One region of the Spirosoma rhododendri genome, then DNA from elsewhere that is predicted to be linked to it. Evidence: riboswitches for the same ligand, from Rfam matches in the RefSeq annotation. Region 1 holds a riboswitch; the other holds the start of a gene.
The links. Region 1 has a riboswitch for cobalamin ahead of HH216_RS15440 (hypothetical protein). Riboswitches for the same ligand answer to the same signal wherever they lie in the genome.

Region 2: another riboswitch for cobalamin. It lies ahead of metE (5-methyltetrahydropteroyltriglutamate--homocysteine S-methyltransferase); the one in region 1 lies ahead of HH216_RS15440 (hypothetical protein).

The regions. Positions count from the first base shown of each region.
Region 1 is NZ_CP051677.1:3,706,799-3,712,672, reverse strand. Features, by position in the region: gene HH216_RS15455 (hypothetical protein) at 77-385, shown strand; gene HH216_RS15450 (TonB-dependent receptor) at 483-1,691, opposite strand; gene HH216_RS15445 (TonB-dependent receptor plug domain-containing protein) at 1,763-2,710, opposite strand; gene HH216_RS15440 (hypothetical protein) at 2,866-3,513, opposite strand; cobalamin riboswitch at 3,625-3,830, opposite strand; cobalamin riboswitch at 3,878-4,062, shown strand; gene HH216_RS15435 (cobyrinate a,c-diamide synthase) at 4,233-5,627, shown strand; gene HH216_RS15430 (hypothetical protein) at 5,705-5,874, shown strand, end outside.
Region 2 is NZ_CP051677.1:4,948,181-4,954,054, reverse strand. Features, by position in the region: gene zwf (glucose-6-phosphate dehydrogenase) at 1-1,329, shown strand, start outside; gene HH216_RS26260 (molybdopterin-binding protein) at 1,645-1,899, shown strand; gene HH216_RS26255 (hypothetical protein) at 1,929-2,138, shown strand; gene HH216_RS20590 (FAD-dependent oxidoreductase) at 2,261-3,970, shown strand; cobalamin riboswitch at 4,171-4,373, shown strand; gene metE (5-methyltetrahydropteroyltriglutamate--homocysteine S-methyltransferase) at 4,542-5,874, shown strand, end outside.

The sequences.
Region 1 (5,874 bases):
AAGCGGTTAACCCTGCTAAAAAACAGACCGTTGACACCAGAACATAGTACTCAACTTAAAATAACCCCGCACAAGCATGACTCGCACCTTATTAATAGCGGCTCTCCTGACAGTAGCCATCGGCACCAGCAGCTATGCCCAGGCCAATGTATCGGGTAGCACACGGTCTGATCGCCAGAACAAGCAAAAGACGACGACCCGGAAAGATCCACGACCAGCGCCAGCGCCACCGTCGGTAAGTGCTACCAACCAGACCCGGTCTTCGCCCGACATGGGCACACCAGCATCGGGTGCTACCAGCCAGCCAACCCGTGGTGCCCGCTCCACAACCAACGAACCGGCCCCCAAACGACCAGCCACGAAAAAAACCGGTTCGCAGCGTTAACCACCGGGACGTATAGCTTGGCCACCAGGCAGATAAACGCCAAAGCCGCTATTGGTCTGTCCAATAGCGGCTTTGGTGTTTAGTGGCGTTAGTGCGGCTAGAACGCGAAGTTATACCGGACGAAGAACGAGCGTCCGGGCAGGTTGTAGCCCCGCTTTTCGTAGTAGTTTTCGTCGGTCAGGTTCGTCACTTGCAGGCTCAGCGTATGCTGCCGCGCCAGCGTATACGACGCGCTGGCGTCAAGCACCAGATAGACCGGGTATTCGATTTCGGGGTTGGCTGCGTCGGTGAAATCCGTGTCTTTGCGGTGACCGACGTACCGGCCCAGCAGCCGCGCCCGGAAACCCTTAAACGAATCGTAATCCAGTCCGGCATTGACGTTGGCTTTCGCGACGTTCATGATGTCGCGTTCCGTCACGGCTCCGTCGGTACCAACCACGGTTTCGCTGTACCGAATCATGTTGGTGGCGTTGGCGAACAATTTCAGCGAATACCGATAAGCTGCCAGTGCGCCAAAATCATATCCCGCTTCCGACTCGATCCCGCTGATCTGCGAATCGGCCGCGTTGACGTAAGTAGCCCGCGCCACGATAACATCGCCGTTGGTCTGCCGCTCGTTTACCTGCGTGATAATGCGCGCAATCCGGTCGTTTACGGTCGTGTGGAAGTAGGTTACGCCCGCGCTGAACCCGCTCGTGGGGCGGCTGTAGTGCAGCCCGGCGTCGTAGCTGACGCTATTTTCGTTGCGAATATCCGGGTTACCGGTCGTGATCGTGATGCGCCCCGCCGAGGTACGCACTTCCGAATAGCCCGCTACGTTGAACGCATCGGGCGTTACGAACGCGCGACCCACGGTACCCGTCAATCGCAGATCAGGTGCTACGCGAACCACCGCGCCCAGGCTGGGGCTAACGAACGGCGTGGTCGATTTACCGCCTTTGTAAGTCGTCAGCAGCGGGGTTTCCTTCACGTCGAACGTAATGTTGTCGTAGCGTATGCCCGGTTGCAGAATCAGCCGATCGTTGCTGAATCGCAGTTGCCCCTGCGCGTAGAACGCCGACGAACGGATCGCGTAGTTGGGCGAGGTTGGTGCCCGTTCGGTGGTCGCGTCGGTCCAGGCGCGGCTGCTCGTACTGGCATCCAGATAGTCATAGCCAATGGTCAGCGAGTGCCGACCGATCTGCCAGTTGTCTTTCAGTTGAATCCCCTGCCAGCGGTTTTCGGTCGTCGACGACTGATAAGGTGTAACAGGTTTGCCAGATACGTTGGTCGTTTTGAAAAAGCTATTTTCGCCCGATGCAAACACACGCAACACCGGTTTGTGCGCCCCCAGTTGGCCGCTCAGCGCAACTTCAGCCGCCTGCCGATCGGCATCTTTCAGGCTCGACTGCGTGGTACCGTACGTAATGTCACCCGGCGATTCGACGTCTTTCGCGATGAACTTCTCCCCCGCACATCGACGCGCCAGTTGGCACCTAGCTGATACCCCAGCCGTAGCGAACCCGAGTAATAGGACAGCTTTGTGTTGGGGCGGGTCAGGCCGTCGTCTTTACGGTCGTCCACCGTTTCCGATGGCTTGTTGGTATAATTCTTTACCGCCTGATCGCCGTTCAGTTTGTCCCGGAAGAAATTGCCGCTGCCCAGTTTATAGTCCTGCGCCCGTTTGAAATAGCTGGCCGACAGGTCGAAATCGAGTCGTCTGGTCAGGTTGCCACCGACGTTGCCGCCCGCCTGATAAGTCTGAAACGACCCGTATTCGGCAAAGGCGTTTCCGCGAATCGGCCCGCGCGACCGCCGGGTAATGACGTTGATAACACCCCCCATCGCCTGCGATCCGTACAGCGCCGACGCAGGACCTTTCAGCACTTCCACCCGCTCGACGTTGTTCAGGCCGATAGTCGAGAGGTTGGTTGCCCCCGCCGGACGGCCGTCGATGAGCAGCAGCGTACGTTGGTTTAGCCCCGAAAACTGCGGCCGGAACCCCCGAATACCCACGCCCGACGACAAGCTGGGATACTGAATGACGTTGACAGCCGCCAGCTTCTTGACCAGATCGGTCACGTCGAACGCCTGCGTCTGGGCGATGTCGTGGCGGGTTAGTACGTTGATTTGCTGCGGCACCAGCTCGCGCCGACTATCGGAGCGGGTCGCCGTTACAACGACCTCCGTGAGGTCACGATTGCGGAGTGAATCGGGCGTTTGGCCATAGGCTGACACGGTCAGCAACGACAGGGTTACCAGCGTCGAGCCGACGCGAACCGATATAGCCGATGATGAAGAAACAGGCGCACCCAAACGGTCGCATCGACGGAAAAAATTCGTCACGTAGGTTGTATTTAATTGATAGATGATTGCTGTTGAATCCGTTCGGTTTTTGTCATCCCGACGACAGGAGGAATCTCCGGGTAAGAGTAGGAGAGTCGTCTGCTACCGAAGATCCCTCCTGTCGTCGGGATGACAGAAAGAGAAGTAAAACGGGCCTACCGATACGATTGGGCCACTTCCCACAGCGTGAGAAGCCCGATGCCGATGGAGAAAATACCGACGGCGTAGTTGATAACCCGCACCGCCGTGCGCCAGCGGTCGACCACTTTTGTCAGTGAAAAAGCCAGCAGGCAACCGTACAGCGTCATGGCGACGATGATCCCCGCGCTTTGCAGGATGATAATCCAGACGGCGGTTGCTGCGTCGCGGGCAGCCAGGGTCAGCGCGACGGTGCAGGCTCCACCTGTCCCGGCCAATCCATGCACCATCCCAACCCAGAACGACCGGCTGAACGTCGTGGCCGGTGGATTGTGCGGATGGGCGCGTTCGTGGGTCTGTACGTAATTGCGCCGGATCGCGACGACGCCCAGCCAGATCATCAGCGGCCCAACCGCCAGTTCAACCTGCTCGGCGATGTTGAGAGACAGGGCCGATTTGAGTAACAGAATGAAGCAGGCAAACAGAATGAGCGTGAACGAATGCCCCAGCGCCCAATGCGACGACCGCCAGATGACCCGCCATAGATGCCGACGGCCTGATTTTTCTTTCTCCGACGCCAGTACCGACACGGCAGCCATGTGATCGGGTTCGAAGGAGTGCTGAACCCCCAGCAGTAACGAATCGAGGAGTAACGGATTGACCATGTGCGCAACGGATTGGGGCTGACCGTTGGGAAGTGCGCACGAAAAAAGCCCGGACGCTGCCGCATCGGCGCATCCGTTGACTTTCCTGCCGCTTTTGGTCCCGAAAGCAACCCGGTTATGATGTTCGCGGCAGGTCTTCTGGCTCGTTCAGCACCGACGCCTTCCCATTCCGTCCGGAACAGTGGCGTATTGTCAATGCCTGATTTGTGAACTATACAGCAGCGGGAACTGCTCCGATTAACTCCGCATCGGCGGGGCGACGGATTCCCTTTTAAGCCCTCCGCAACGGAAGGGCACCAGCTAACAGCTGCAAAAGTAGGGGCTTTTCGCGTTACCTTTGGTATCGATTAACGTTTCGACGTCATTTCTTCCAACCGAAACAGGTGCCACCCTATAGGTGGTGAAAAGGGAATCGGGATAAGCCCGAACTGTCGCGCAACTGTACGAACGCATCAAGTCGCTGCTCACAAGCGTCCACTAACCCGTCGATTCGGGAAGGACGGCAGCGATGGTTCAAGTCAGGAGACCTGCCTGTTTCGAGACGACAACGCTTCCGCGGTTTGAAGCTAGGTCGGGTTTGGTGCGTGCTGACTTACCGGTATGGTATCAGCAAGAACGGCAGTATAGGCCTGCCTACCAACCCCCTCTTCTCCATACTGCCAGCGCACAGAAATACCGGTTCGGCCGTTGGTCTGCTCACGACTCAACCCACGTTACGCATGGCTGAACGCTTTTCTCAGTTCCTTGTCGCGGCACCGTCCAGCGGTTCCGGCAAGACGACCCTCACGCTGGGGCTGTTGCGGGCGCTGGCAAACCGGGGATTGCAGGTGCAGCCGTTCAAGTGCGGCCCCGACTACATCGACACGCAGCACCACAGCACGGCGGCCGGTCGACCCAACGGAGTGCCGCCCAACGGACTGCCGCCCAGCATCAATCTCGATTTATTCATGGCGTCGCCGGAGCACGTACGGGCTTCGTATGGGCGATACGTGCAGGAGACTGACGTCGCGATTACGGAGGGGGTGATGGGGTTATTCGACGGGTCGGATCGGATGCAGGGCAGTAGCGCGGCCGTGGCGGAGTTACTGGACATACCCGTCGTGCTGGTTGTCAACGCGAAGGCGATGGCGTATTCGGTGGCCCCGCTGCTCTACGGATTCAAGAATTTTTACGCGGGTATCCGGTTGGTCGGGGCTATTTTCAACAACGTTGGGTCTGAATCGCACTACCGGTTTCTGGCCGACGCCTGCGCCGATGTGGGTGTAGAACCGCTGGGCTATTTGCCCAACAACCCGCGCTTTGCCATTCCCTCGCGGCATCTGGGGCTGCACCTGTCGTCCGAAACGGATTACGAACAGATCATTCAGGCCATCGCCGACGAACTACCCAAAACCGTCGACCTCGACCGGCTGCTGACCGTCACGCAGACCGCTGCACCGGTGGTGGCACCAGCAACTACGTCGGTATCGGAACGGCAGACGCGCCGAATCAGCGTAGCACGGGACGAAGCCTTTCTGTTCACGTACAAACAAAACCTCGACCGGCTGGCGGAGTTCGGCACCGTCACGTTTTTCAGCCCTCTGCACGATTCGGTTTTACCCGACACGGATTTTCTGTACCTGCCCGGCGGTTACCCCGAATTGCACGCGCAGCAACTGAGCGCGAACGAATCCATGCGTACCAGTATCCACGACTACTGCCTGTCGGGTGGACTAGCTTACGCCGAATGTGGTGGGTTGATGTACCTAAGTCAATCCATTCAAGTCCAGTCCCGCCTGACCCGGTCTGGAACAGCCTGGCCGATGGCGGGGGTGTTGGACGTAACGACCTCGATGCAAGCCGCCAAACTGACGCTGGGCTACCGAACCGTCAACTGGAACGACATGCGTATCAACGGCCACGAATTCCACTATTCCAATCTGGCGGAACCAACTCCCCTGCCCTCTGTCGCGTCGATCAGCAACGCCAAAGGCATTCCGGTCGAGACGAAGCTATACCGCGTTCAGAACACGTTCGCGTCCTACGTTCACCTCTACTGGGGCGATAACCCAGCGTTTATCGAGCACTTACTTCGGCTGAATTCAGTTGAAACGGCGAATCAGGTGGCCTCATAAACTGCCTATATTCGCCTGGAAGCTGGTATGCCAGCACCGAATACGTTAAATTTGTTAATCCAGTAAACGAGAATAGCATGGCTACCAGGACGACGAAAAAATCAACGATTCCTTTGGTGATTCGTGGCCGTAACGCGGCAGGCAAGCCAATTGAAGGCGTCATTCCGGCGGGTGAACTACCGACCGAAAACCCCGGCCTGGCCATCCAACGGATTCTGGCGAAACACAAAGACATTACGCCCGCGCC
Region 2 (5,874 bases), 1.2 Mb from region 1:
CGTAGCGAATACAGCGATGAGAGCTTTCGCGAACGGCTGCTCGACGGGGTGAAAAAATTCTCCCGCCGTAAAGACGGGCCGTGGGATGAGTTTGCACCCTGCCTGTCGTACCTGCAAATGGACGCGGGTGACGCCAATGCCTATCAGCTGCTGGCCGACTACGTGGGTAAGAAAGAGCAGGAGTGGGGCGAACGGCCAAGCGTGCTGTTTTACCTCGCCGTGGCGCCCCAGCTTGTGCCCGGGATCGCCGAAAATCTGGGTAAACTGGATCTCTGCACCGACAAGGCCCACGTTCGGATCGTGGTTGAGAAACCGTTTGGGCACGACCTGAAAACGGCGCAGGAACTCAACACGCTGCTTGGTGGGCTGTTTGCCGAAGAGCAGATCTACCGGATCGACCATTACCTCGGCAAAGAAACGGTACAGAATATTCTGGCGCTGCGCTTCGCCAACTCCCTCTTTGAACCCATCTGGAACCGGCAGTACGTAGAGTCGGTACAGATCACGGCGGCCGAAACCGTCGGGCTGGAAGGGCGGGGCGGCTACTACGAGGAGTCGGGCGCGCTGCGCGACATGATTCAGAACCACCTCTTGCAGGTGATGTGCATGGTCGCGACGGAAGCCCCCATTTCGTTCGATGCCAACGAAGTGCGGAACAAAACAGTGGAAGTGCTCAACGCTATTCGGCCCATCGACCCGTCTCATGCGGTGCGCGGTCAGTACGGCCCCGGTAAAGTCGATGGCAAGGACATTCCGGGCTACCGCGAAGAAAAAGGCGTCGACCCCGAATCAGCGACAGAGACGTTTGCCGCTGTGAAGCTGTACGTCAACAACTGGCGGTGGGAGAACGTACCGTTTTACCTGCGGACGGGGAAAGTGCTGCCCGAAAAAGCAACGGTGATTACCATTCAGTTCAAACCCGCTCCGCACTACGCTTTCCCCGAAGAAGCGTCGAAAGAGTGGCGGGCTAACCGACTGATTATTGGTATTCAACCCAATATGGACATCCGGTTGCAGTTCCAGGCCAAGCGTCCGGGCCAAACGCTCGCCATCGACCCGGTTGAGATGGTGTTTAGTTACAAAACGGCCTATGAAGGGCAGGAGCCGGAAGCCTACGAAACGCTGCTGCTCGACGCCATGACTGGCGACGCGACGCTGTTCATGCGGGCCGATCAGGTCGAAGCGGCCTGGAAGGTGGTAACGCCAATCATTGAAAACTGGGACAACACGAAGCCAACCGATTTTCCGAACTACGAGCCCGGTACCTGGGGCCCCGAAGCGGCCATGAAGCTGATCGAGAACGACGGTTTCCACTGGACGATGAAGTAAGGCCGACCAGATTTGGCAGTAGATTTTGTAGAGACGCAATCGCACCGGTGACCCGGACGTTGCGTCTCTTTTTTTGCGCCAGCCTAGATCACACTGGGCTGGGAGTAGGTAGTGCCATCCAGTTGTGTAGAGACGCGATCCTTCGCGTCTCAGCACGCGTCAGCCCGGATGCGTCAGCAACAACGCCATCCGGTGCAAAAACCATCCGGGGGCTGAGACGCGAAGGGTCGCGTCTCTACATATATCAATCGTGCCATCCGACAGTAAAAGACAACGATCGGCCGTTATATTTGTGAAAATATAACGGCCTTTTCTATGAATGGCTCACGGGCAAAAATTCAACTTCTGTTTACTGTTGTCGCGCTGCTGCTGACGACGATTTCATTTGCCCAGACGATCACGATTTCGGGCGAACTTACCAAACCGCTGACCCTGAAACCAGCCGACATCAAGGCCATGTCGCACACTGCCGTCACCACCACTGACCGCGACGGTAAGGAACATACTTACTCGGGCATCCCCCTGATTGCGCTGCTGAATCAGGCGGGGCCAGTACGGGGACTGCGCTGAAAGGGAAGAACCTGACCAAATACGTCGTCGTGAAAGCTGCCGATGGCTACGAAGTCGTATTTGCACTCGCCGAGCTTGATCCCGACTTTTCGACGCGCACGATTTTACTGGCCGACAGCGTCGATGGGGCTCCGCTGGCCGATGGCATGGGGCCGTACCGGGTGGTGGTGCCCGGCGAAAAGAAACCTGCCCGCTGGATTCGTCAGGTGACGGAGATGGCCGTAAAACTGGCGAAGTAGGTCCGGCGGAAGCAGAGCCAGATAAGTTGGCCGGTGTAGGTGCATCCTACGAATTTTGTTAGTTTGCCCTCTCACTTTTCCCGGATAAGACGGCGCATGACCGGTGCGCTCCGGTTTTTCGCATGAATCGACGTTCGTTTATTAGTCAACTGTCTGCCGTTGGCGGAACAGCCCTGACAACCTCTCTGCCCGCGTTTTCTGCCACAAAGCATGACACAACGCGCCGTGCTACGGCCACTGGTTATACGGCAGACGTGGTTATTGCGGGCGGAGGTGTGGGTGGTTGCGCGGCTGCGCTGAGTGCCCTGCGTACCGGGAAAACGGTTGTGATGACCGAAGAAACAGACTGGATTGGCGGGCAACTGACGCAGCAGGGCGTTCCGCCCGACGAACACCAGTGGATTGAAACTCACGGGGCTACCCGCCTGTATCGACAGTACCGGAACGCCGTCCGCGACTTCTATCGGCAGTATTACCCGCTGACCGAAACGGCCCGTGCGCAACCGTACCTGAATCCGGGTGACGGTGCCGTGTCGCGACTCAGCCACGAACCGCGTGTATCGCTGATCGTATTGCAACAGCTGCTGGCTCCGTATCTGAGTGCGGGTAAGCTGACGCTGTTGCTCGACCACAAAATCAGCGGGGCCGACGTGCAGGGCGACCGGGTGCGTGCCTTAACCGCCCGAAATCGCCAAACCGGGCGCGAACTTGTGCTGACGGCCCCGTACTTCGTCGACGCTACCGAACTCGGCGATCTGCTGCCGATGACCAAAACCGAGTTTGTGACCGGGGCTGAATCCCGTGCCGATACCCGCGAACTCCACGCCCCCGAACAGGCCGACCCCAAAAATGTGCAGGCGTTCACGATGTGCTTCGCGATGGACTATGTTCCTGGTGAAAATCACATCATCGATAAGCCGCGTGAGTACGATTTCTGGCGTAACCACACGCCCGTGCTGAAACCAGCCTGGTCGGGAAAACTGCTGTCGCTGTCGTACTCGAACCCGAAAACACTGGACCCCAAAACGCTGGGCTTTCAGCCCGAGGGTGCCAAAACTGGCGATGCGCTAAACCTCTGGAATTACCGGCGCATCATCAGTCGGGCGAATTTCGAGTCGGGGTTCTATAAGGGCGACATCAGCAGTGTCAACTGGCCACAAAACGACTACGCGCTGGGGAATCTAATTGGTGCGTCGGAGAAAGAATTCGCCCGACACGTCGACCGGGCAAAGCAGCTGAGTCTGTCGTTACTGTACTGGCTGCAAACCAAAGTGCCGCGCCCCGATGGTGGGCAAGGCTGGCCCGGCCTTCGACTCCGCCCCGACGTGATGGGTACCACCGATGGGCTGGCCAAATACCCGTACATCCGGGAAGCCCGGCGCATCAAACCCGTCTTCCGCGTATTGGAAGAATACGTTGGAGCCGATAACCGGGCGCTGATTACGGGGCAGAAAACCGGGAATAAAGCCGCGCCCTTCGCCGACAGTGTTGGTATCGGCTACTACCATATCGACCTGCACCCCAGTACCAGCGGCAACAACTACATCGACTTTGGGTCGTTGCCGTTTCAGATACCGTTGGGGGCTTTACTGCCGCAACGAATGGAAAATCTGCTGCCCGCCTGTAAAAATATCGGTACGACACACATCACCAACGGCTGTTACCGACTGCACCCCGTCGAGTGGAGCATCGGCGAAGCGGTTGGGGCGTTGATTTCGTTTGCCATCGATAGAAAGGTGCCACCCCGTGCCGTGCGCGAAAAGCAAAACCTGTTGGCCGACTTTCAGCAACTGATTCGTTCGCAGGGTATCGATACGCAGTGGCCTGCCTAGTCCGGTCATCAGCGAGTGGGGCAGCAAATCTCGTCGACCGACGGTTTTGCCAGAAAAAATCTGGTCGGATAAGCGTTTGAGGGTCAGGCGGCAACACCGGGCTATGACCTGCGCGGCCAGTCTGCTTACGGTGGGCCGGGTGCGTCATCGTTGTGATTGTCCGGCCAATGCGACTAGCTTTGCCCCAACGTTCTTTGTTTTCCGTCAAACAGGCTATTGGTTTTCCTGAGAGGTTCAGGAGATTAAAAAGGAATCGTGTGAAATTCACGAGCAGACGTTGCTACTGTCAGTGACCATCAGAAAAGGGTTTGCCCTCGATGTCCATTGTCCCCGTTACCAGGGGATGAGAAGGACGGCAAATACCGTCACAAGCCAGGAGACTTGCCCTTAGCCTTGCTGATTACGCCCACACGGCCCTGGGTTCTATCACGTATTGACCACTTTTTCCCGTTTCATTTTTCCGCTCCATCACCGGGGCCGGGTGTGGTGTGTCGTATCGATAGAGTTTGGAGTTGGGTAGGCGTATGGAGTTCGGCATCGAACGCGATCAACCATTTTTCAAACCATTTTTATGATCGCACACAATCTCGGCTATCCACGAATTGGTAGCCACCGCGAACTCAAACGGGCCTGCGAACAGTTCTGGGCCAACAAAATCACGTGTCAGCAGCTAGAGGACGTCGGGCGGCAAATCCGCACCGATAACTGGCTGACCCAACAGCAGGCGGGCATCGCGCTCGTTCCCTGCAACGACTTCTCGTTCTACGATCAGGTGCTCGACCTGTCGCTGACGGTAGGGGCCATTCCACCCCGTTTCCAGCCGCTGCTCGACAGTGCCGAACCGGACGATGACCACCTGACGCTGTACTTCGCCATGGCGCGGGGTTATCAGCAGAACGGCCTCGACCTGAAAGCGATGGAGATGACCAAGTGGTTCGACACAAACTACCACTACATCGTTCCGGAATTCTCGAAAGACCAGTCGTTTACGTTGCTGTCGGAACGCATCTTCACCCAGTTCGATGAAGCCCGGCAGACGCTTGGCGTGGTGCCGAAACCGGTGCTGATTGGCCCCGTGACGTATCTGTTGCTGGGCAAAGAGAAAGACGTCGACTTTGACCGGCTGGACCTGATCGACCGGCTGCTGCCCGTCTACGAACAGATACTGAGTCGCCTTCAAACGCAGGGTGCCACTTGGATTCAACTGGATGAACCGGGTCTGTCGCTCGACCTGACCGATGCCCAACGCGCGGTGTTCGCCAAAACCTACGCCCGGCTACGCGGACAATTCCCCGACCTGAACATCCTGCTGGCGTCGTATTTCGACTGCTACGGCGACAACCTGAACCTGGCCCTGCAACTGCCCGTCGACGCGCTGCACCTCGATCTGGTCCGCTGCCCAAGCCAACTGGACGACATCCTCCAAACTGATTTTGCCAGCAAGTCGACGCAGCTTTCAATAGGCGTCATCAACGGGCGGAATATCTGGATCAATGATCTGGAAAAGTCGCGACAGACGATCCAGCGGGTTGTCAATGCTATTGGTAGTGAGCGGGTTATGCTGGCACCATCGTGTTCGCTGCTGCACGTTCCCTGCGATTTGGCTAACGAAACGGCCGAGCAGGGCCTGACGCCCGAAATCAAGCAATGGCTGGCCTTCGCCCGGCAAAAACTGGACGAACTGGCCACGCTCACGACGCTGTTCAACGACCCCGCCAATGCGTCAGCGAATGCGGTTCTGGCGGCAAACCAGCAGGCCATCACCGCCCGGAAAGAGTCAGCGCTGATTAATCGACCGGCGGTGCAGAACAGGGTGCGCCAACTGACGGAGCAGGATGCACAGCGTAATGCGTCGTTCGTAGACCGGCAGGCGGAGCAGCACGCGCATCTGCAATTGCCCCTGT